Regions from separate parts of the Rhizobium indigoferae genome, predicted to be linked through region 2. Evidence: predicted binding sites of a transcription regulator. Region 2 holds the regulator's gene; each other region holds the start of a gene.
What was found. The regulator PhoB, encoded in region 2, activates phosphate uptake and scavenging genes when phosphate is short. The targets are predictions, from matches to a motif close to TGTCATNNANCTGTCAT.

Region 1 (5,370 bases), 820 kb from region 2:
TGTCTATTACAGCCTGCCCAAGGCTGAGGCAAACGGTCTGGCCGGCGTGTCGAAGCTTCCCTATTCGATGAAAGTGCTGCTTGAAAACCTGCTGCGCTTCGAAGACGGCCAGTCGGTCACCAAGGAGCATATCCTGGCCGTTGCCGAATGGCTGAACAATAGGGGTGCGGTCGAAAACGAAATCGCCTATCGCCCGGCGCGCGTGCTGATGCAGGACTTCACCGGCGTTCCCGCCGTCGTCGATCTTGCCGCGATGCGCGACGCGATGGTGTCGCTCGGCGGCGATCCCGAGAAGATCAACCCGCTCGTTCCCGTCGATCTCGTCATCGACCACTCCGTCATCGTCGACGAATTCGGCACGCCGCAGGCCTTCGCCCGTAACGTCGAGCTGGAATACCAGCGCAACGGCGAGCGCTACCGCTTCCTGAAGTGGGGTCAGCAGGCCTTCAAGAATTTCCGCGTCGTGCCTCCCGGCACCGGCATCTGTCATCAGGTCAATCTCGAATATCTCGGCCAGACTGTCTGGACCAAGGAAGAGGACGGCGAGACGATCGCCTATCCCGATACCTGCGTCGGCACCGACAGCCACACGACGATGATCAACGGTCTCGGCGTTCTCGGTTGGGGCGTGGGCGGTATCGAAGCGGAAGCTGCGATGCTCGGCCAGCCGGTCTCGATGCTGCTGCCCGAAGTCATCGGCTTCAAGCTGACCGGCAAGCTCAAGGAAGGCGTCACCGCGACCGACCTCGTTCTCACCGTCGTGCAGATGCTGCGCAAGAAAGGCGTCGTTTCGAAGTTCGTCGAATTCTTCGGCCCTGGCATGGACAACATGCCGCTCGCCGACCGCGCGACGATCGGCAATATGGGCCCGGAATACGGTGCCACCTGCGGCTTCTTCCCCGTGGACGGCGAAACCATCAACTATCTCAACATGTCCGGCCGCACCAAGGACCGTATCGCGCTCGTCGAAGCCTATTCGAAGGCGCAGGGCATGTGGCGTGACGGCGACGGCTCCGAGCTCGTCTTCACCGATACGCTGGAACTCGATCTCAGCGATGTCGTGCCGTCGATGGCCGGCCCGAAGCGTCCGGAAGGCCGCATATCGCTCGAGAACATCGCGATCGGTTTTGCCGGCTCGATGGACACGGATTACAAGAAGCCCGGCCAGCTGAACAACCGCTATGCCGTCGAAGGCACGGATTTCGATCTCGGCCATGGCGACGTGGCGATCGCCGCCATCACGTCGTGCACCAACACCTCCAATCCGTCAGTCTTGATCGCTGCCGGTCTTCTTGCCCGCAACGCCGTTGCCAAGGGACTGAAGACGAAGCCGTGGGTGAAGACCTCGCTGGCACCGGGATCGCAGGTCGTCGGCGAATATCTCGCCAAGTCGGGCTTGCAGGCCGACCTCGACAAGCTCGGCTTCAACCTCGTCGGCTTCGGCTGCACCACCTGCATCGGCAATTCCGGCCCGCTGCCGGCGCCGATCTCGAAGACGATCAACGACAAGGGCCTTATCGTTTCCGGCGTTCTTTCCGGCAACCGTAACTTCGAAGGCCGCATCTCGCCCGACGTGCAGGCGAACTACCTCGCATCGCCGCCGCTCGTCGTCGCCTATGCGCTTGCCGGCACGGTACAGAAGGATCTGACCAAGGAGCCGATTGGCGAGGACCAGAGCGGCAACCCGGTCTATCTCAAGGACATCTGGCCGACCTCGAAGGAAGTCCAGGAATTCATCCTGAAATACGTGACCCGCGAGCTCTACGAAAGCAAATATGCCGATGTCTTCAAGGGCGACGTCAACTGGCAGGCCGTTCAGGTTCCGCCGGGCCAGACCTATGCCTGGGACGACAATTCGACCTACGTGCAGAACCCGCCCTACTTCGTCGGCATGGGCAAGAAGGGCACCGGCGTTTCCGACATCAAGGGCGCCCGCGTTCTCGGCCTGTTCGGCGACAAGATCACCACCGACCACATCTCGCCTGCCGGTTCGATCAAGGCTGCATCGCCGGCCGGCGCCTACCTCATCGGCCACGACGTCGCCGTTGCCGACTTCAACCAGTACGGCACGCGCCGCGGCAACCATGAAGTGATGATGCGCGGCACCTTCGCCAATATCCGCATCCGCAATCACATGCTCGGCCCGAACGGCAAGGAAGGTGGCTACACCATCCACTACCCGTCGAAGGAAGAAACCTCGATCTACGACGCCGCCATGCAGTACAAGCAGGAAGGCGTGCCGCTCGTCATCTTTGCCGGTGTCGAATACGGTAACGGCTCCTCGCGTGACTGGGCTGCCAAGGGCACCAACCTGCTCGGTGTCAAGGCGGTGGTCGCCCAGTCCTTCGAGCGCATCCATCGCTCTAACCTGGTCGGGATGGGCATCATTCCCTTCGTCTTCGAAGAGGGCACGACCTGGCAGAGCCTCGGGCTCAAGGGCGATGAACTCGTCACCATCGAAGGTCTGGAAAAGATCAAGCCACGCGAGAAAAAGATCGCCAGGATCACCTATGGCGACGGCACCGTGAAGGAGGTTCCGCTGCTGTCGCGCGTCGATACGCTCGACGAGGTGATCTACCTCAACAATGGCGGCATCCTGCAGACGGTTCTGCGCGATCTCGCTGCCTGATTTTTAAGAAACTCACATGATAATGGCCGCCGGAGAGCAGTTTCCGGCGGCTTTTCTTTGCGGCGACGCCATTTAAGCGGGGCTCACGATGATTTGTTTTGCGCAAGTTCCCGTCGAGCTACGTCTCACCCGTTCGTGACTTTTCGTTTGGACCCGGAAGGATTATTCGTACGTTCATATGTCAGGGCCTCCGGTTCGAACACGCCGTCGGCGCTGAAAAAGAGGTGCAGGTGAATGTCCCCCCGTTTTTTGATTCCGCTGATCGCTAGCGTTGTTTTCTCAGGCCCGTTGCAGGCCGAGGACGGCACGCCGAAAGGTGTCGTCGAACTCTTCACGGCGCAGGGCTGCTCCTCCTGTCCTCCCGCTGACGCCGCTTTCCGCAAGCTGGTGAACCAGGGCGATGTCATCGCGCTCGCCTATCATGTAGATTACTGGAACTATCTCGGCTGGGCCGATACGCTGAGCTCCAAGGAAAACACCGAGCGGCAATACGGCTATGCCAGGACGATGGGCCGAAGCAACGTCTACACGCCGCAGGCCATCGTCAACGGACGCGGCCATCTGGCCGGGGCCGATCTCAACGGCATCAACAGCAAGATCGACACCTTTAGCAGCGAAGGCAACGGGCTGACCGTTCCCATCAACGCCGCGATGCGCGGCGACGAACTGGAGATCAAGATCGGCGCCGGACAGGGCAAAGCCAATGTCGTGATGGTCTATTTCGACAAGGAAAAGACAATCGACGTCGAAAAGGGTGAGAACAGCGGCCAGAAGATCTCTTATCTGCACAGCGTCACCAATGTCGAAACCGTCGGCATGTGGGACGGCAAAGCGACCAGTCTGACGCTGCCGGCCAGCGTCCTGCAGCGTCCGCAGCTCGAGGGCTGCGCGATTCTGCTGCAATCGGCGACCGCAGACGGCGATCCGGCAGCGATCCTTGGCGCAACCGTGGTGATGGCTGGAAAAAATATCTGAAATTTCATCCGGTTACGGATGAAATACTGGGGCGGCCCGGCCGAGCGTATTCGGGGCTGGGGTTAAGGTCGATACGCTCCGCCGGGCCCTTTGGCGCGCTGGCGCCAAACTGGAATTCATAAATCTCCTGCAAATGAGGCGCTGTTTTGACTGAAATGCGGCGCTGTCGAGAAAGCGTTGGCCTGCCCAGCGCATCATGCCTTCCGAAAATCGGACCCAACTTTCGGAAGGCATGATGCGCAGACTCAAAGTGCTACAGCGCCCTTGCGCGAGAGACGCGCGGCGCTGTGGTGCGGCCGAATGTGGCGGCTGGCACTCTTGCAATTTGCGGCGGCTCGGGCAAACTGTCACTCTCCTGTCACATGTGGAGGCCTTGTGAGACTGATGACAGATCAGCCGGATTTGCGACACGGCGAAAGCCGTTCCGTCGACCACAGTTCCTCAGTCGTCGTCGATCTCAGGGAATACAAGCAAAGCAAGGACCCGCTTCCGGTGACCTTCCACCGGCGCGAACTGGACGCCATCCTCTGGATCTACGGCCGTATGGTCGGTGACGGTGAATGGCGCGACTACGCCATCGATCACCTCAAGGACAGGGCAGTCTTTTCCGTCTTCAAGCGTTCCGGCGAAATGCCGCTCTTCCGCATCGAGAAAAACCCGAAGCTCGCCGCTAAGCAGGGCGCCTATTCCGTCATCAACACCAACGGTACGATCCTGAAGCGTGGTCACGAGCTGAACCAGGTGCTGAAGGTGTTCGACAAGGCCCTGAAGCTCGTCGACAAGTAAGCCGCACTTACAGCGCTGCGCCTCTTTCCAAACGCGCAAAGCACGATGCGCTAGCCGGCAAACAGCGTGCCGGGATAGGCTGACGGGTCCGGATCGGTGCCCATGCCCTCACCGAGGACGCGCTGCATGAACATCGTATCCAGCCAGCGGCCGTGCTTGTAGCCGGTGCCCTTCATCAGACCGACCTCCTCGAAGCCGGCTGCGCGATGAAGCGCGATCGAGGCGGGGCTGGCGCCGCCGATGACGGCGGCCATCTGACGGAAACCGAGTCCGGTGCAGCGGGTGATCAGTTCGGCGAGCAGCGCCTTGCCGATGCCCCGGCCGCGGGCCTCAGGCGCGAGATAGATCGAATCCTCGACCAGCCAGCGATAGGCGGGACGCGTGCGAAACGCCGAGGCATAGGCGTAGCCGAGCAGGACTCCATCCGCATCGGTTGCGGCAATATAGGGATACTGCTGGCTGACGATCGCCGAAAAACGCAGCGCCAGCTCGGCCTCTGACGGCGGCACGATCTCATAGCTCGCGACGCCGTTCAGGACGGATTCGCGATAGATATCGGCAATGGCGGGAATATCGGCGTTCGAGGCATCGCGCAGGAGGAAGGACATTTCGCGGCAGGTCCATAGGAGTGGGTAAGGCCTTCCTACTGCATAATTCCTTAAATCGGAATCGATTTAAGGACGAAATTATGCAGCAATTCAAAATGCTACAGCGTCCTTTGCGCGTCTGAAAAGACGCGCGGCGCTGTCGAACCACCCCGCGAAAGCCTGCGCAACAAAAAAGGCGGCCGAAGCCGCCTTTTCGATCTCAGTCTGCCCTGCTTATTTACGGTTGCCCATGAACTGCAGCAGGAACATGAAGAGGTTGATGAAGTCGAGATAGAGCGTCAGCGCACCCATGATCGCCTTGCGACCGGCGACGGCGACGTCATCGGCTTCCAGGTACAATTCCTTGATCCGCTGCGTATCGTAGGCGGTGAG
Region 2 (5,370 bases):
GCATCGGTGATCGCGGCGCGCACCGCTTCGATGTCGCCGAAAGCCACCTGATCGAAACCCGGCGCCTTGGGGCCGAAGCCTTCGAGATATTTCTCCTGGCCGCCGGCGGCGATCGTCGCCAGCGTCCGTCCGTGGAAGGCGCCTTCGAAGGTGATGATATGGAAGCGCTCGGGATGGCCCTTGGAAAACTGGTAGCGGCGCGCCGTCTTGATCGCGCATTCGAGCGCCTCGGCACCCGAATTGGTGAAGAACACCTTGTCGGCGAAGGTGGCGTCCGTCAGCCGTTTTGCCAGACGCTCCTGGCCGGGGATCTCATAGATGTTCGACAGGTGCCAGACCTTGTCGGCCTGCTCCTTCAGTGCGCCCACGACATGCGGATTGCTGTGGCCGACTGAGGTGACGGCAACGCCGGCGCCGAAATCGAGATATCGCTCGCCGCTTTCGGTGATCAGCCACACGCCCTCGCCTCGCTCGAACCGCAGCGGGGCACGAGAATAGGTGTCATAAAGCGGCGCGGCTTCAGCCATGGCGCGATCTCCATCAAGTTGCCGGGCAATGACTCCGGCTAAGGAAACCAGGCCCGAAAAATCAAAAATGCCGCCTTGCGGCGGCGAGTGGCACTATTTCCTTTTCGCGCTGCAATGTCAACAAAACTGCGCCCTTAGCGTATGCAGCAAGGGTGTACAGCGGCATTTTCAGTCTTCAACAGGCATTATTGCAGAAATGCCACGCAGAGGCAGCAAGTTGGGGAAAACTACGAATTCGATTCATCCGGATTCATGCGACTCTTGTCACGGAGTCAGCCTCACACTAGGTTAAAGATCAATTACTAGACTGCATGCGGCGGAACTAGTCACCAAAATTGATCAAGCGTTTCTTGTTTCGGAGCTCCCGGGACAACGGTGAGGGATTCTGCCATCACCAACGCAAAAGGTGGAGACAGGGCATGAACTGGACAGACGAGCGGGTCGAGAAACTCAAGAAACTTTGGGCCGAAGGACTGAGCGCCAGCCAGATCGCTGCGCAGCTTGGCGGAGTCAGCAGAAATGCGGTCATCGGCAAAGTGCACCGGCTGAGCCTTCCGGGCCGTGCCAAGGCCGGCGGCACCAACACCGCCGCACGAACGCCGAAACGCAATACATCGGCGCCGCGCGCGCCGAACTATGCCTCACGGGTCGCCACGCGCACCGTTACCCGCCAGCAGGGCGCGACCATGCTGAAGGAAGAGATCGAGATCGAAACGATCGAGGAAATGGAATACGTGCCGAGAGGCAACGTGGTCGTGCCGATTTCCCGACGCCTCGGCTTGACGGAACTGACCGAACGCACCTGCAAGTGGCCGGTCGGCGATCCGCTGAAGGACGACTTCCATTTCTGCGGCTGCGAATCCCCCGACAATTCGCCCTATTGCAGCTACCACCAGAAGCTTGCCTACCAGCCGGTCAACGAACGCCGCCGGGCGGCCGCGCGGGCCAGCTGAGCGGGCTGACCATCGTTAGAATGCAGAAACGGGCCGAGTGGCCCGTTTTTTGTTGCTGGATGGAAGCTCAGGTTTTCCTCCGTCATGCTCGGCCTTGTGCCGAGCATCTGTTCACCCCAATTTCTCAGGCGGAAAAGAATTTATTTTCAAATGCTTAATTTGGCGTGCACAGATCCTCGGCACGAGGCAGAGGATGACGTCGCGGTTTTGCCAGGGATTTGTCAGCAACTCAAATGGAAGCCCTCAGGCTTCCATCGAATAACCGGCGCCGCGGACGGTGCGGATGACGTCCTGCATGTTGGAAAAATTCAGCGCCTTGCGCAGGCGACCGACATGGACGTCGACGGTGCGCTCGTCGACATAGATATCGTGGCCCCAGACGCCGTCGAGAAGCTGCGAGCGGGAGAAGACCCGGCCCGGCGACGACATCAGGAATTCCAGCAGGCGGAATTCGGTGGGGCCGAGGCGGACTTCGCGGGTCTTGCGATGGACGCGATGGGTCTCGCGGTCGAGCTCGATGTCACCGCATTTCAGCACCGTCGACAACACCTCGGGGCGGGCGCGCCGCAGCATCGCCTTGACGCGGGCAACGAGTTCGGGGGTCGAGAAGGGCTTGACGACATAATCGTCGGCACCCGTCGACAATCCGCGAACACGCTCGCTCTCTTCGCCGCGCGCCGTCAGCATGATGATCGGCAGGCGCTCGGTTTCCGGCCGCATGCGCAGACGCCGGCAGAGCTCGATGCCGGAGACGCCAGGCAGCATCCAATCAAGGATGAGCAGATCGGGCGTGCGCTCCTGAAGCCGCATTTCGGCTTCGTCGCCACGAAGGATGGTATCGACCTCGAAGCCTTCCGCTTCGAGATTGTAGCGAAGAAGCACGCTGAGGGCTTCCTCGTCTTCAACAACTGCAACTCTCGGGATCATGCGTGTCGGTCTCCTCGCGCATGATCCTTAAACCGGGGGTGATTTAAGCAATGCATCCTGCGCAAATTTAGAAATTGGCTGCGACCTCTTGCGCGCCCGGATGGGCGCGCACGCAAGTGGCGGGGTGTGGGCGGTTATTCGGTGACCGCGCCGACGGTGTTGGCGCTGTCGTCCTTCGGACGGTCGCCTTCCGGCTGCGCGCCTGTCGTCATGTAATAGATCGTCTCGGCGATGTTGGTGGCGTGGTCGCCGATGCGCTCGATGTTCTTGGCGCAGAAGAGAAGATGTGTGCAGCTGGTGATGTTGCGCGGATCTTCCATCATGTAGGTCAGGAGCTCGCGGAACAGCGAGGTGTACATCGCGTCGATCTCATTGTCCCGTTCGCGGATCGCATTCGCCTTGTCGGCGGAACGATTGGTGTAGACGTCGAGCACTTCCTTGAGCTGAACGAGCGCCAGCTCGGACAGATGCTCGAGGCCGCGAGCGAGCTTGCGGGGAACGCCGGTGCTCTGGACGGCGATGACGCGCTTGGCGGTGTTCTTGCCGAGGTCGCCGACACGTTCGAGATCGGCGGCGATGCGGATCGAACCCATGATTTCGCGCAGGTCCGAAGCCATCGGCTGACGGCGGGCGATGGTGACGATCGCCTTGTCGCCGATTTCGCGTTCGGCGTGATCGAGGATCACGTCGTCGGAGATGACCTTCTGCGCCAGCGCGGTATCGCCATTGACGAGGGCGCGCACGGCTTCGCTGACCATCTGCTCGGCCAGGCCGCCCATTTCGGAAATCCGCCTGGACAGGAACTTCAAATCATCATCATAGGCAGAAAAAATATGTGTCGATGCCATGGGGCTTTATCCTCGAATAACGGGAAGGCTTGGTGTCGCCAAAATCAGCCGAAGCGACCCATGATGTAGTCCTGGGTGCGCGGATCGTCGGGATTGGTGAACATCTTGTCGGTGTCGTTCTCCTCGACGAGATTGCCGAGGTGGAACATGGCGGTGCGCTGCGAGACGCGCGCGGCCTGCTGCATGGAGTGGGTGACGATGACGATCGTGTAGTTCTCGCGCAGCTCGTGGATCAGCTCCTCGACCTTGGCGGTGGCGATCGGGTCGAGCGCCGAGCAGGGCTCGTCCATCAGGATGACTTCAGGGCTGACGGCAACGGCACGGGCAATGCAGAGGCGCTGCTGCTGACCGCCCGACAGGCCGGTGCCGGATTCGTGCACGCGGTCCTTGACTTCGTTCCAGAGGCCGGCGCGCTGCAGGCTGGTCTCGACGATCTGGTCGAGATCGGCCTTCGACTTGGCAAGGCCATGGATGCGCGGGCCGTAGGAGACGTTTTCATAGATCGTCTTCGGGAACGGGTTCGGCTTCTGGAAGACCATGCCAACGCGGGCGCGAAGTTCGACGACGTCGATATCGGGATCATAGATATCGTCGGTATCAAGCGTGATCTTGCCGGTGACGCGGCAGCCGTCGATCGTGTCGTTCATGCGGTTGAGGCTGCGCAGGAAGGTCGACTTGCCGCAGCCGGACGGGCCGATCAGGGCGGTTACGGTGTTTTCGCGGATGTTCAGGTTCACATCGAAAAGCGCGCGCTTTTCGCCGTAGTAAACCGAGACATCCTTTCCGATCATCTTATACGGGACGTTGCTCATCTTGTGATCCAGCGCCTTTTCAACTGCAGCTTCCGTCAACATGTTCATGATGTTTAACTCCGTTTACCAGCGGCGCTCGAAGCGACGACGCAAGAGGATGGCGCCCATGTTCATGACGATCAGGAACAGGAGCAGGACGATGATGGCACCCGAAGTACGCTCAACGAAGGCACGTTCGGCCTCGTTGGCCCACATATAGACCTGCACGGGCAGAGCCGTCGAGGGATCGAGCGGTGTCGTCGGCGCGTTGGCGACGAAGGCAACCATGCCGATCAAGAGCAGCGGCGCGGTTTCGCCGAGCGCATGTGCCAGGCCGATGATCGTGCCGGTGAGGATGCCGGGCATGGCGAGCGGCAGAACATGGTGAAACACCATCTGCATCTTCGAAGCACCAAGGCCAAGGGCTGCGGCGCGGATCGACGGCGGCACGGCGCGCAGTGCCGCACGCGTGGCGATGATGATCGTCGGCAGGGTCATCAGCGTCAGCACCAGGCCACCGACCAGCGAAGCCGAGCGCGGCAGGCCGATGAAGTTGATGAAGACGGAAAGACCGAGCAGGCCGTAGACGATCGAGGGAACCGCGGCGAGGTTGTTGATGTTGACCTCGATCAGATCCGTCAGCTTGTTCTTCGGCGCGAACTCCTCGAGATAGATCGAGGCGGCGACGCCGATCGGCAGAGCGAGCACGAGCACGATCAGCATCAGATAGAGCGAGCCGATCAGCGCGACGCCAAGGCCTGCGGCCTCCGGACGGCTGGAATTGCCGTTGACGAAGAGGCCGGTGTTGAACTGCTTGTGGAGAGCGCCGCTCGCCTTCAGCTCGTTCATCCAGGCAACCTGCTTGTCGTTGACCTTGCGGTTCTTTTCGTCGACCGACAGGTCGATCTGGCCCTTGTTGGCGCTGTCGACATTGGCGTCGGCGAGCACCGTGACATTGACCGTCTTGCCGATGATCGACGGATCGGCGACGACCATGTCGCGCAGCTGGACCGGCGCACCCTTGGAGAGCATCGCGGATGCATCGCGCACATCGGGACGGCTTGCGGCATTGACGTTCAGCTGCTTGACGATCGCGTCGCGCAGGAGAACCGGGTAGTTGGCGGCGATCAGCACCGAAGGGTCGGTCGCACGCTTGTTGTTCGGGTCGATCGTCTTCTCGGAGAATTCGATCGGCAGGGTAATCGCCGTCTGCTGAAAGGCGGTATAGCCTTTGCCGATCACCGTCCACAGCAGGATGAAGAGGAAGACGAGACCGAAGGTGATGGCGGCGATGCCATAGGCCTGGAACCGGCGCTCGGCGGCG
Region 3 (5,370 bases), 1.8 Mb from region 2:
CCGCAGATCGAGGTCAGGCCGAGCGGCATCAGCAAGTCTGCCGTCTTGCCGGCTTCGAGCGGCCCGCTAAAGAAATCGCCGAGATTGACGATCTCCTCGATGCCCTGTGCACGAATATCCGCAAGCACCGCCTCGAGCGCCAGATGGTTTCCGTGGATATCGGCAATTGCCGCAAACCGCATTTTTTAGCTCCCTCGATAGGTAGAATAGCCATAGGGCGAAATCAGCAGCGGCACATGGTAATGCGCCGTGACGTCGGCAATGCCGAAGCGGATCGGCACGAGATCGAGGAAGGCCGGATGCGGCAGAGGCGTGCCGCTCGCCCTCAGATAATCGCCGGCGTGGAAGACCAGCTCATAGGTACCGGCTCGAAAATTTTCGCCAATGAGGATAGGGCCGCCATCAACCCGGCCGTCGGCATTGGTCTCGACCGTCTTCAGATGCCTGCGAATCTCGCCGTCGAGCTGAAAAAGATCGATCCTCAGGCCCTCGGCCGGCTTGCCGAGGGCGGTGTCGAGAACATGCGTGGTCAGTCCGGTCATGGGGCTGGCTCTTTGATGATAAAAGGGGCTTCGAAGAAGAATTCTTCCAGATTGTTGCCTGGCCCGTCGCGGTCGACGACCAGGAAGTCTGAGGCTTGGTCGAGCGCCATCAGCGGATGATGCCAGACATTGCGGCGGTAGTTTACGCCCTGGTCGCCGCGCGCCAGAAACACCTGCGGCCTGCCCGGGCGGCCGTTCTCGTCCTCGGAGACGACGACGAGAAAAGGACGGCCCGAGACCGGCGAGAAACTCTGGCTGCCGAGGGGGTGGCGCTCCATCATCCCGACGTCATAGGGGAAGCTGCGCGGCTGTCCGCGAAAGAGGTTGATGATGACGCCTGCGCCCTCGCCCGTCGCATCAGCGGTGGCCAGCGCATGAAAACGCTCCGTCGTGCCGCCATTGATGAACCGCATCGAGGCCGGATCGGCCTCAATCACCTCGCCGAAGGGAGCGAAGGCGGATTTGGTGAGCGGGCGGATCTCGAGAAATTCGGACATGGCTTCATTCGCCTTGGGCATGCCAGTAACGGACAGCATCGATCGCGGAAAGAAGCTCCGGCAGCGTGCGATAGGTCGCCTCCCATATGTTCGACGGACTGAGATCGAAGACTTCCTCGAGGATACGGTTACCCATGCCACAGATTCTCGTCCATGGCAGATCGGGATGCTCAGTCGCAAATTCCGGATGGTTGACGAGCAGTCGGGACGCCGCCGCACCGATGGTGAAGTGGCAGAAGGCAACAGCCTTGAAGGTGAGCTTGTCCCCGGCGAACGCCGCCTCATCCATTCCGCCGACGAAAGACAGCGCTTCGGATGCCGCCTCATACATTTCATTGAGATAGTCGATGGCGCGCCGCTCTTTCATTCAGCCTCCGGCAGCATCGATGTCAGCCGCAGCAGCGCGATCCGTTCGACCTGCGCCGTCGCGGTCACAAATTCCTCATGCCGATCATTGCCGATCCGTGTTTCGAACGCCGACAGGATATCGTCCTTGCCAAGCCCCTTGACGGCGATGATGAAGGGAAAGCCGAATTTTTCGACATAGATCGAATTGAGTTCGGTGAATCGGGCATACTCGGCTGGGCTCAAGCGATCGAGACCGGCGCCGGCCTGCTCCTTCCGGCTGTCCTCGGTGAGTTCGCCCGATATCGCGAGGCGCCCGGCAAGGTCAGGATGGGCGTTGAGCACGCCGAGACGCTCCTGCGGGCTTGCCGCGCGGAAGATGGCGGTCAGCGACGCATGCACGCCGGCCACGGTCAGCGGCTCTATCACGGGGCCGGCGTCATAGGCGCGCTCGGCGATGAAAGGCGAATGTTCAAAGACGCCGCCGAAGCGGGAGACGAAATCCTCGCGCGACACCATCAAAGCGCTTCCGGCTGATGGTGCTTGTGCCAGTGTTCGGCGATCTCGATGCGGCGTGGAATCCAGACATTGTCGTGCTTCAGCACATATTCGATGAAGCGTTTCAGCGCCGCTGCCCGGCCCGGACGTCCGACGAGGCGGCAATGCAGGCCGACTGACATCATCTTCGGGCTGCCCGCCTTGCCTTCCTCATAAAGCGTATCGAAGGCATCCTTCAGATAGGTGAAGAACTGATCGCCGGCATTGAAGCCCTGCGGCGTCGCAAATCGCATATCATTGGTTTCAAGCGTATACGGAATGATCAGGAAGGGTTTCCCGTCGACGCCCTTCACCCAGTAAGGCAGGTCGTCGGCGTAGGAATCGGAGGAATAAAGGAAACCGCCCTCCTCCTGCACCAGTCGCAGCGTGTTGTCGGAAGGCTTGCCCTGATACATGCCGTAGGGCCGCACGCCGGTGAGTTCGGTGTGCAGTCGCACGGCTTCGAGGATATGTTTGCGCTCCAGATCTTCGGGAAAATCCTTATATTCCAGCCACCGGTAGCCGTGGCTGGCGATCTCCCAGCCGGCCTCCTTCATCGCGGCAACGGCCTCGGGGTTGCGGGCCATCGCCAGCGTCACGCCGTAGACGGTCGCCTGCACCTTGAGATCGGTGAACATGCGCCAAAGCCGCCAGAAGCCGGCACGCGAACCATATTCGTAGATCGATTCCATGTTGAGGTTGCGCTGCCCTGGCCACGCGGCCGCACCGACGATCTCCGACAGCAGGTTTTCGGAAGCTGGATCGCCGTCGAGGATCGAGCTTTCGCCGCCCTCCTCGTAGTTGATGACGAACTGCACGGCGACGCGTGCCTCGTCCGGCCATTTCGGATCAGGCGTCAGACGCCCGTAACCAACGAGATTGCGCGGATAAGTCTCGGATACCATCAAATCACCTTCTGAAAAGACGGGGAACGGTAGCATCCGCAGCCGGAATGTCGAGACGGAAACTGCTCTGCCGGATTTTGCCTTTGCAGCACAAGGCTTTAGCTCATCAGCATCCTTAGGCGATTTTGCGCGCGCTGACCTTGCCCATCGGATGCAGCGAGTGAACGCGGAAAGGACCGCCCGTGCCCTCCTCTATCATCAGCGCCACGTTCGAAACCGTGACAGGCTCGGTGAGGACAGGCTCGAAGATTGTCCGCAACACCGGCTCGATGCGCGGCATGTCGATCGCGTTGACGGGACCCGTCACCGGCATATGAAAGCGGAATTCCTCCATCACGTAGGGATTGCCCCAGCGATGCAGATTGGCAAGTTGCGTCGCCGATAGCCCGTCCGGATCGCTGCGTTCGATCTCAGCCTCGCTGAGCGGCGCGCGGAAACGATCGAATTCCTGCACGATCGCCGAAGCGAGATACTGGATCTGCTCGCAGGGAGTGCTCGGCAGCAGGCTGTAGAAATTGCCGAGCCGGGCGACTTCGATGCGCGGAATCTGGAAGGGAACAAAGGTCCCGGAAAAACGCATCAGATCGCGCAGGAGTTGCGATTCGGGCATGTCGCGGGACAAGTGGAACGGCGCCTTCAAAACGCCGTGAAATCCGTAGCGCCGCGGCACCGCGGTATGGAAGGCGATCTCGTGAATGCCGAGGCCACGGACTGCCGGAGGCTCCATCATATCGCCCGAAAACACGTTTCGGCCAAGCCAATTGGCGGCCACGAGCGACAACGGATCGCTCGCCGGAGGCGTGAAGCAAATGGCATAGCGCATGCAATTTCCTCCATCAAGGAAGTGAGCGCCGGTGAGATCCGGCGCTGTCGATGCGCAAGCAGATAGGTGATTTGCATGACAGAATAACGAAACGCAGCGCCGCCTAATTCACGTTTAACGTGAAGCCGTCGCAATATGGCTTGAAATTGCGAAGCTTTCCGGCAGCAGAAATCCGCAGTCTGTATCGCCTGCGATACATATCGCCGCCTCCGCCAGCCGGTGGGCGAGGCCGAAGCTGACCTTGAAGCCGCCGGTCAGCGCGATCAGGCGCCAGTGATCGGGATGGCGGCCGATCATTGGATCCCGGTCGATCGCCTTCGGACGAAGCCCGGCCCAGCGTTCGACAACGGGAGCGTCGCGAAGCGTCGGCACGATGCCGCGCGCCGCCTCGATCAGCACGTCGAGCTGGGCGTCGGTCGAGCTGGGATCGTCAAAACGGTTCTCGCTGGTGCTGCCGATTGCCACGTGCCCGCCCTCATGCGCGATGACATAGAGCCCGTCGAGAAAGATCGTCGGCAGCGCCGGGTCAATATCGGCTTTCAACAGTGCTGCCTGCCCCTTGACCGGCTGGCCGAGCGGTTGTTTCAGCCCCGGCGTCAGTTCTTGCAGCAATGGAAAGGAGCGATGGCCGGCGGCCACGATGCAGTGACTGAAAGTGATCGTTTCACCGTTGACTTCGGTCGTGCCGCGATCAGGATCGGGGCCGGCAACCGTCGCATGCTCCAGGATACGAACATGCTTTGCTCGCCGAAGGAAGGCGATAAGCGCTGCGATCAGCAAGCGGGGCGCAACGCGCGCGGCGAGCGTGTCGTGCACGAAGCCGCTCTCGCCGGCGGACGCCTCGATCCAGCCGTTGACCGGTGGCCTGTCGAGCACATGCCAATGGAAGCGGCGCTCGCCCACCCGCCAATGCTGTTCAGCGTCCTCGAAATGGCCGCGCGCTATTTTTTTGAGATGCGGCTTCGGCAGCGGGATCAGCCGTCCGGACCTGTTATACCCGGAGGAAAGCCCGGTCTCGGCTTCGAGCGCTGTGATTTCGGCTTCGAGCGAGACCAGCGCATCGAACTGGAACTGCTTCTTCTCCGACCATCGGTCCGGCATATGCGGCATCAGCGCGCCGAGCAGGCCGCCGCTTGCACCTTCGCCCAACCTCCCGGCGTCAGCAATAAGAGTACGGATGCCCCGGCGCTCGGCATGGACGGCCGCCCAGAGCCCCATGATGCCGCCGCCGACGATCAGCAATTCTGAGGATGATTGACCTGAGACCGGCTGAGGACTATCGGCTTTTTCCATGACAGACGTGAACCCCGATCAGATTGGCGCGGGCGCGCCGCAGCCGCTCGAATGGCGCGACGGCGATATGCCCTATTCCACCGCCTTTGGCGATCATTTTTATTGCCAGACCGATGGGCGGCTGGAATGCGGCCACGTTTTTCTTGCCGGTAACGGCCTGCCGGAGCGCTGGAACGGGCGGCAGAGATTCCGGATCGGAGAACTCGGCTTCGGCACCGGCCTGAACTTCGCCGAAACCTGGCGGCAATGGAAGCTCCACCGTGCCGACGGCCAGCACCTGCATTTCACCTCCTTCGAACTCCACCCGATGCGCGGCGAAGAAATCGGCCGGGCGCTGTCGCACTGGCCGGAGATCGATGCCGAACGTCCGGTGCTGACGGCGGCTTGGCCGGAAATACCGGCCGGTATCGTGCGACTCGATCTCGACG
Region 4 (5,370 bases), 2.0 Mb from region 2:
TCGATATGCGGGTTGGTGCCTTCGAAGCGAACCGTACTCCCGCCAGCCTCTTCTTGTTTCTTCAGCCGGCACAGCAGCCAGATGCCGGCTGTGTCGATCTCCGCAATGTCCGAGAGGTCTACCGTCAGGTCGCCGGTCTTCTTCTGCAGGAGCTTTTCGAAATCGCGCAGCACCAGATGGATGTAGGCGCTGCGCCAATTTCCCTGAAGACGCACACGCTGTCCCGAGCCATCAGCCTGGTCGTCCACTTGCAGTGAGGCGGCGTTGCGATTCTCGGCGTTCAAGATACTTGTGTCTTTCAAGGCTTACAGCGACATTGCGCGAATCGCGAAGCAGATCGTTCGCCCGGCGCGTCAATATACAGAAGCACCGTGCAATTTCCATGCTTGCAGGAGAGCAATAATGCCGCGCACCCTCGATATCCAGACGAATTCCTTTCCGATTGACGGGACCTTCACCATCTCGCGCGGGGCAAAGACCGAAGCCGAGGTCATCACCTGCACGCTTGTCGAAGAGGGAGCGCACGGGCTCGGCGAATGCGTGCCCTATCGCCGCTACGGCGAGACGATGGAGAGCGTTTTCGCCCAAATCGAGGCGGCTCGACCGCTGATCGAGGCCGGCATCTCGCGCAGCGACCTGCTGTCGGCCATGCCGCCGGGTGCGGCCCGCAACGCCGTCGATTGCGCCCTCTGGGACCTCGAGGCGAAGCAGACAGGAGACAGCGTCGCCGCCCGCCTCGGCCTTTCCGCTCCGCAGCCGCTCACCACCGCATACACCATCTCGCTCGGCGAACCGGAGGTGATGGCCGCCCAGGCGCGCGAGCATGCCGGCCGCGCCCTGCTCAAGGTCAAGGTCGGCACCGGCGACGATGAAAGCCGCATCCGTGCCGTCCGCGCCGCCGCGCCCGATGCCGAAATCATCCTCGACGCCAATGAAGGCTGGCCGGAAGCGGTGTTGGAACGTCACCTCAATATCGCGGCGCAAGCGGGTGTGGCCCTCGTCGAGCAGCCGCTGCCGGCCGGCCGCGATGGGCTCCTCGCCGAAATCCGCCGCCCGCTCCTCGTCTGCGCCGACGAGAGCGTCCACCACACCGGCGATCTCGCAAGCCTTGCCGACCGCTACGACGCGATCAACATCAAGCTCGACAAGACGGGCGGCCTGACGGAGGCGCTGACGATGAAGGCCGAGGCCGAACGGCTTGGATTCAGCATCATGATTGGCTGCATGGTCGGCACCTCGCTTGCCATGGCGCCCGCCGTTCTGCTTGCTCAGAATGCCGATTTTGTCGATCTCGACGGTCCGCTGCTGCTTGCCCGCGACCGCGAACCCGGTCTTCGTTACGCCGCTTCCCTGGTCTTTCCGCCCGAAACCACCCTCTGGGGCTGAAGATAATAGGCTGAGATGACGAGGCCGAGGCCGGAGAACGCGACCACGGCCATGACGTAATAGCTGACGACGCCGAGCCAGGCATAGAGATAACCCGACGCCAGGGTCATCAGCGCCATCGCCATGCCGACATAGAAGAAATAGGCGCCCTGCGCCGAGGATTCCTGCGTTTCCTGCACGGTCGCCACGATCCGCCGCTGCACGCCGGTATGCACGAAGGCGTAGGTAAAGCCATGGAAACATTGCAGCAGGAAGAAACCGGCAAAGCCTGTATTCATCGGAAACAGGATCCAGCGGCAGACGCTGATGGCGCAGCCGAAGCGGATCAGCGTCCAGGCATCGAAGCGACGGTTGAGACGCTTCGACAGGAAGAACACAGTCACTTCCGAAGCGACGCCGGCGCTCCAGAGCAGGCCGACCTGCGTGCCGGAGAAGCCGAGATGATGCCAGTAGATCGAGGAAAAGGCGTTCAGCACCGCATGGCTCGACTGCTGGATGGCGACGCCGATCAGAAGCAGCAGAAGGTGCGGCTCGCGCAGACCGCTGCCGGTGGCTGCCGGAATGTCGATCGGCTGGCCGCGCCGTCGCGTCGGTCCGATGCGCGGACAGAAGATCGCCATGACAACGGTCATGATAAAGCCGAAGACCATGACCGGCAGCACCATTTCGCCGCCCCACCGGCTTATCAACTGGCCACCGACCAGCGTCGAGACGATGAATGCAATCGAGCCCCACACGCGCATCGATCCGTAATCGAGCCCCCAGCGGCGCACGCCCGAGATGACGATCGATTCAACGACGGGCACATAGGGCGCGAAAGTGGCGCCCTGCAGCGCATAGACGATCGTCACGGGCCAGAAGGTCGTCGTCCAGAAAAGCGCGATCGCCGTCAGCAGCGATAGGCAACCCGACCAAAGCAGCACGTCGGCGCGCTCCTTCAATCGATCGGCGATCATGGCGACGACAGGCGCCACCAACACGCGAACCACCATCGGTATGGCAAGGATGATGCCGATCTCGTGGTCGCTGAAGCTGTGGGTTGCGAGCCACACGGGAAAAAACGGCAGGACGATGCCGTTGACGAGCAGCGGCGCGCAATAGGAAAGCGCGCTAAGCAGCCGGAAGCGCGGCGGCGCTCCCTCACCCGTCGGGGAATTTTGAGCGGGAATCATGGGTGGACCTGAAGGAAACTGGACGTTGTCCTAACACACCACCCTGGAGGCGACTATTACGAGAAATAGCCGTTCTGAAACGTTTTAGAAAATAAATAGGGCCTGTCGCCTAACGGTAACGGCTAAATTCGAGGGAGCGCAGGCGCGGATGCGCCGGCGCCAAAATCAGGCGGCCTGAGGAGCCAGTTCTGCGTCTTCCCGCTCGATGGCGGCAAGTGCTGTCACACTGCTGGCGAGCGCCCGCCAGGTGATCAGTTCGAACGTGCCGTCCTCGTGCTCGGCGACCGCCGTGCAACTTTCCACCCAATCACCTGTGTTGATGTAACGGATACCGTCCATATCCTGGATGATGGCATGATGGATATGTCCGCAGATCACCCCATCGGCGCCATTTTTGCGGGCTTCCTCTGCCACGACGCGCTCGAATTCACCGATGAAATTGACGGCATGCTTGACCTGCAGCTTCGCCCAGGCCGAGAACGACCAGTAGGGCATGCCAAGGCGACGGCGCACCGCCGCCAGGATGATATTGATGCGGATCGCCGTGTCATAGGCCCAGTCGCCGAGATAGGCGAGCAGTCGTGCATTGCGGACGACGACGTCGAACTCGTCGCCGTGCAGGATCAGGTACTTTCTGCCGTCTGCGCCGTCATGCATCATGCGCTCGACGACTTCGATGCCGCCAAAATGCATGCCCGGGAAGGCCCGCAGGAATTCGTCGTGATTGCCGGGAATATAGACGACGCGCGTGCCCTTGCGCGCCTTGCGCAACAGCTTCTGGACGACGTCGTTGCAGACCTGCGGCCAGTACCAGCTGCGCTTGAGACGCCAGCCGTCGACGATGTCGCCGACGAGCACGATCGTATCGGCCTCGTGGTGGCGCAGGAAATCCAGCAGGAAGTCGGCCTTCGCGGCCTTCGAGCCGAGATGGACATCGGAAATGAAGAGCGTGCGGAAATGTCTGGGTTCCATCATGTCTTTCACGAGCTGCCGCTCATGTCCCATCTTTCATCTAGCCTTCCAAAAACAGACTCGTGTTTCAGGAAGATGACAAGACCGGGAAAAGCGCTGCAAACCCGATCATTCCGCGCGGGCAGGATGCCTGTCGCCACGCGGGCAGGATGCCCGTCGCCGCCAGGCCTACCGGCCATGTTGCCCTGCGCATTCAGGGCGTTCATGATGGCGGCGATTCATATCCGACAATGCGGGATGGCTGATGCGTCTTTTTCTCGTTCGCCACGGCGAATCCCTCGGCAACATCAACGAACAGGCCTACCGCCAATTCGGCGATCACAACGTGCCGCTGACGCAGTGGGGCCATCGGCAGGCACTCGAGGCAGGCGGCGTGATCGCCTCCTATCTCAACGCATTGCCGAGCGCGGGTTTCGGCAAGCTGCAGATCTGGTACTCGCCCTTTCTGAGGACGCGGCAGAGCAAGGATGCGCTGCTCGAAGCCCTGCCGGAAAGCTTTGTCGGCGACATCAGGGAAGATTATCTGCTACGCGAGCAGGATTTCGGTCTCTTCACCGAAATCTATGACCACGCCGAACAGAAGCAGAAGTTTCCCGAGGAGTTCGAAAAATGGGCGAGGCTGCGCAGCAACAGCGGCAAGTTCTACGCACGACCGCCGGATGGCGAAAGCCGGGCGGATGTGGCCCAGCGGGTGCGCCTGTTCCTGCAGACCGTTATGCACGATGCCGAAAATAGCGACCACAACGTTGTGATCGTCGGTCATGGCGTCACCAACCGGGCGGTCGAAATGAATTTCCTGCACCGCCCCGTCGAGTGGTTCGAGCGCTCCGACAATCCTGGAAACGCCGATATCACGCTGATCGAGGGGACGCGCTCGCAAGGATACGAGTCGATCCTGCTGCATCAGGCCGCCGACCGGCAACCGGGACAGGAAGGCGAACTGCGCGACGCCTATGGCGCCGACGTGACGCTTACGCCGAAGCCCGGCGGTTAGCGACGCCTTGCAGAGCGCCGCTACAGGACCAGTGGCGGGTCACGCTCACCAAATTGCCAGCGCCGTATTCGGCCCAATCGTCACGCGCAGCGAACATCAATGCGTCATGTGGCCTTGCCCCGAAACTAGAGCCCCTTGATGGCGAGGACGTTGGCCACAAACCGACTCTATCATGAGGATCGCCTCAATGCATTGGAGCGACATCACCGCGCGGTTGCGGCTCGCCTTGGGCAGGTCCGCCGCGCGTTAAGCAAACGCGCGGCGGAGGCTCCAACGCCTTGATTCCACGCCAGTCCCGTCAGGCAGCTCGCACCGCCGCCATCGGTTTCACGTTCTGATTCATCCGGAACAGATTGTTCGGATCGTAACGCCGCTTGATTTCGGCAAGGCGACCGTAGTTGGCGCCGTAAGCGCTTTCGACCCGATCGACCTCGTCCTCCGGCATGAAGTTGATGTAGGCGGTGCCGACCGAATGCGGCTTGGTTGCCTCGAAGAGCTCCCGCGCCCAACCGATACAGCTTCCATCCATCCCGGCTTCCCGCCAGCGCGCATGCACATTCATGACGAAATGCGAGCTTCGTTGCGGAAATGCGGTCGCCTCGGTGGGTACGCGGCCAGCGGCACCACCGACATGGCCGATGAAGATCTCGCACTCCGGTCCGGGCAGCTTGCGCACGGCGTTGAGCAGGACGTCGATCGCCGCATCCGAGAGAGAGGCGAAATCCTGGCTCTTCCAATAATTGCGCGCACCGGGCGTGAGCAGCGGGTCGAATGCCTGTTGCCAGCCGGTGAACGGCACTGGGCCGACGACGTCGGCAATCGGATTTCCGATCGCGCGCAATCTGG

Region 1: a site for PhoB is predicted at 3,950-3,966, ahead of U5G49_RS20830 (DUF2794 domain-containing protein). Genes of this name have one in related genera too.
Region 3: a site for PhoB is predicted at 3,725-3,741, ahead of U5G49_RS16280 (DUF1045 domain-containing protein). Genes of this name have one in related genera too.
Region 4: a site for PhoB is predicted at 3,595-3,611, ahead of U5G49_RS11095 (UDP-2,3-diacylglucosamine diphosphatase). Genes of this name have one in related genera too.

What each region holds. Positions count from the first base shown of each region.
Region 1 covers NZ_CP140635.1:4,221,413-4,226,782, reverse strand. The annotation lists gene acnA (aconitate hydratase AcnA) at 1-2,629, shown strand, start outside; gene U5G49_RS20835 (DUF1223 domain-containing protein) at 2,864-3,604, shown strand; gene U5G49_RS20830 (DUF2794 domain-containing protein) at 3,989-4,390, shown strand; gene U5G49_RS20825 (GNAT family N-acetyltransferase) at 4,441-4,998, opposite strand; gene U5G49_RS20820 (Bax inhibitor-1/YccA family protein) at 5,212-5,370, opposite strand, start outside.
Region 2 covers NZ_CP140635.1:176,640-182,009, reverse strand. The annotation lists gene U5G49_RS00950 (aspartate aminotransferase family protein) at 1-527, opposite strand, end outside; gene U5G49_RS00945 (GcrA family cell cycle regulator) at 947-1,480, shown strand; gene phoB (phosphate regulon transcriptional regulator PhoB) at 1,724-2,407, opposite strand; gene phoU (phosphate signaling complex protein PhoU) at 2,542-3,255, opposite strand; gene pstB (phosphate ABC transporter ATP-binding protein PstB) at 3,300-4,115, opposite strand; gene pstA (phosphate ABC transporter permease PstA) at 4,131-5,370, opposite strand, start outside.
Region 3 covers NZ_CP140635.1:3,233,959-3,239,328, forward strand. The annotation lists gene U5G49_RS16250 (metallophosphoesterase family protein) at 1-182, opposite strand, end outside; gene uraH (hydroxyisourate hydrolase) at 186-542, opposite strand; gene U5G49_RS16260 (ureidoglycolate lyase) at 539-1,039, opposite strand; gene U5G49_RS16265 (HepT-like ribonuclease domain-containing protein) at 1,044-1,406, opposite strand; gene uraD (2-oxo-4-hydroxy-4-carboxy-5-ureidoimidazoline decarboxylase) at 1,403-1,903, opposite strand; gene puuE (allantoinase PuuE) at 1,903-2,826, opposite strand; gene U5G49_RS16280 (DUF1045 domain-containing protein) at 2,942-3,649, opposite strand; gene U5G49_RS16285 (NAD(P)/FAD-dependent oxidoreductase) at 3,764-4,942, opposite strand; gene mnmD (tRNA (5-methylaminomethyl-2-thiouridine)(34)-methyltransferase MnmD) at 4,941-5,370, shown strand, end outside.
Region 4 covers NZ_CP140635.1:2,171,599-2,176,968, forward strand. The annotation lists gene U5G49_RS11080 (ABC transporter permease) at 1-302, opposite strand, end outside; gene dgcA (N-acetyl-D-Glu racemase DgcA) at 403-1,386, shown strand; gene U5G49_RS11090 (MFS transporter) at 1,338-2,558, opposite strand; gene U5G49_RS11095 (UDP-2,3-diacylglucosamine diphosphatase) at 2,724-3,563, opposite strand; gene U5G49_RS11100 (histidine phosphatase family protein) at 3,775-4,524, shown strand; gene U5G49_RS11105 (FAD-binding oxidoreductase) at 4,823-5,370, opposite strand, start outside.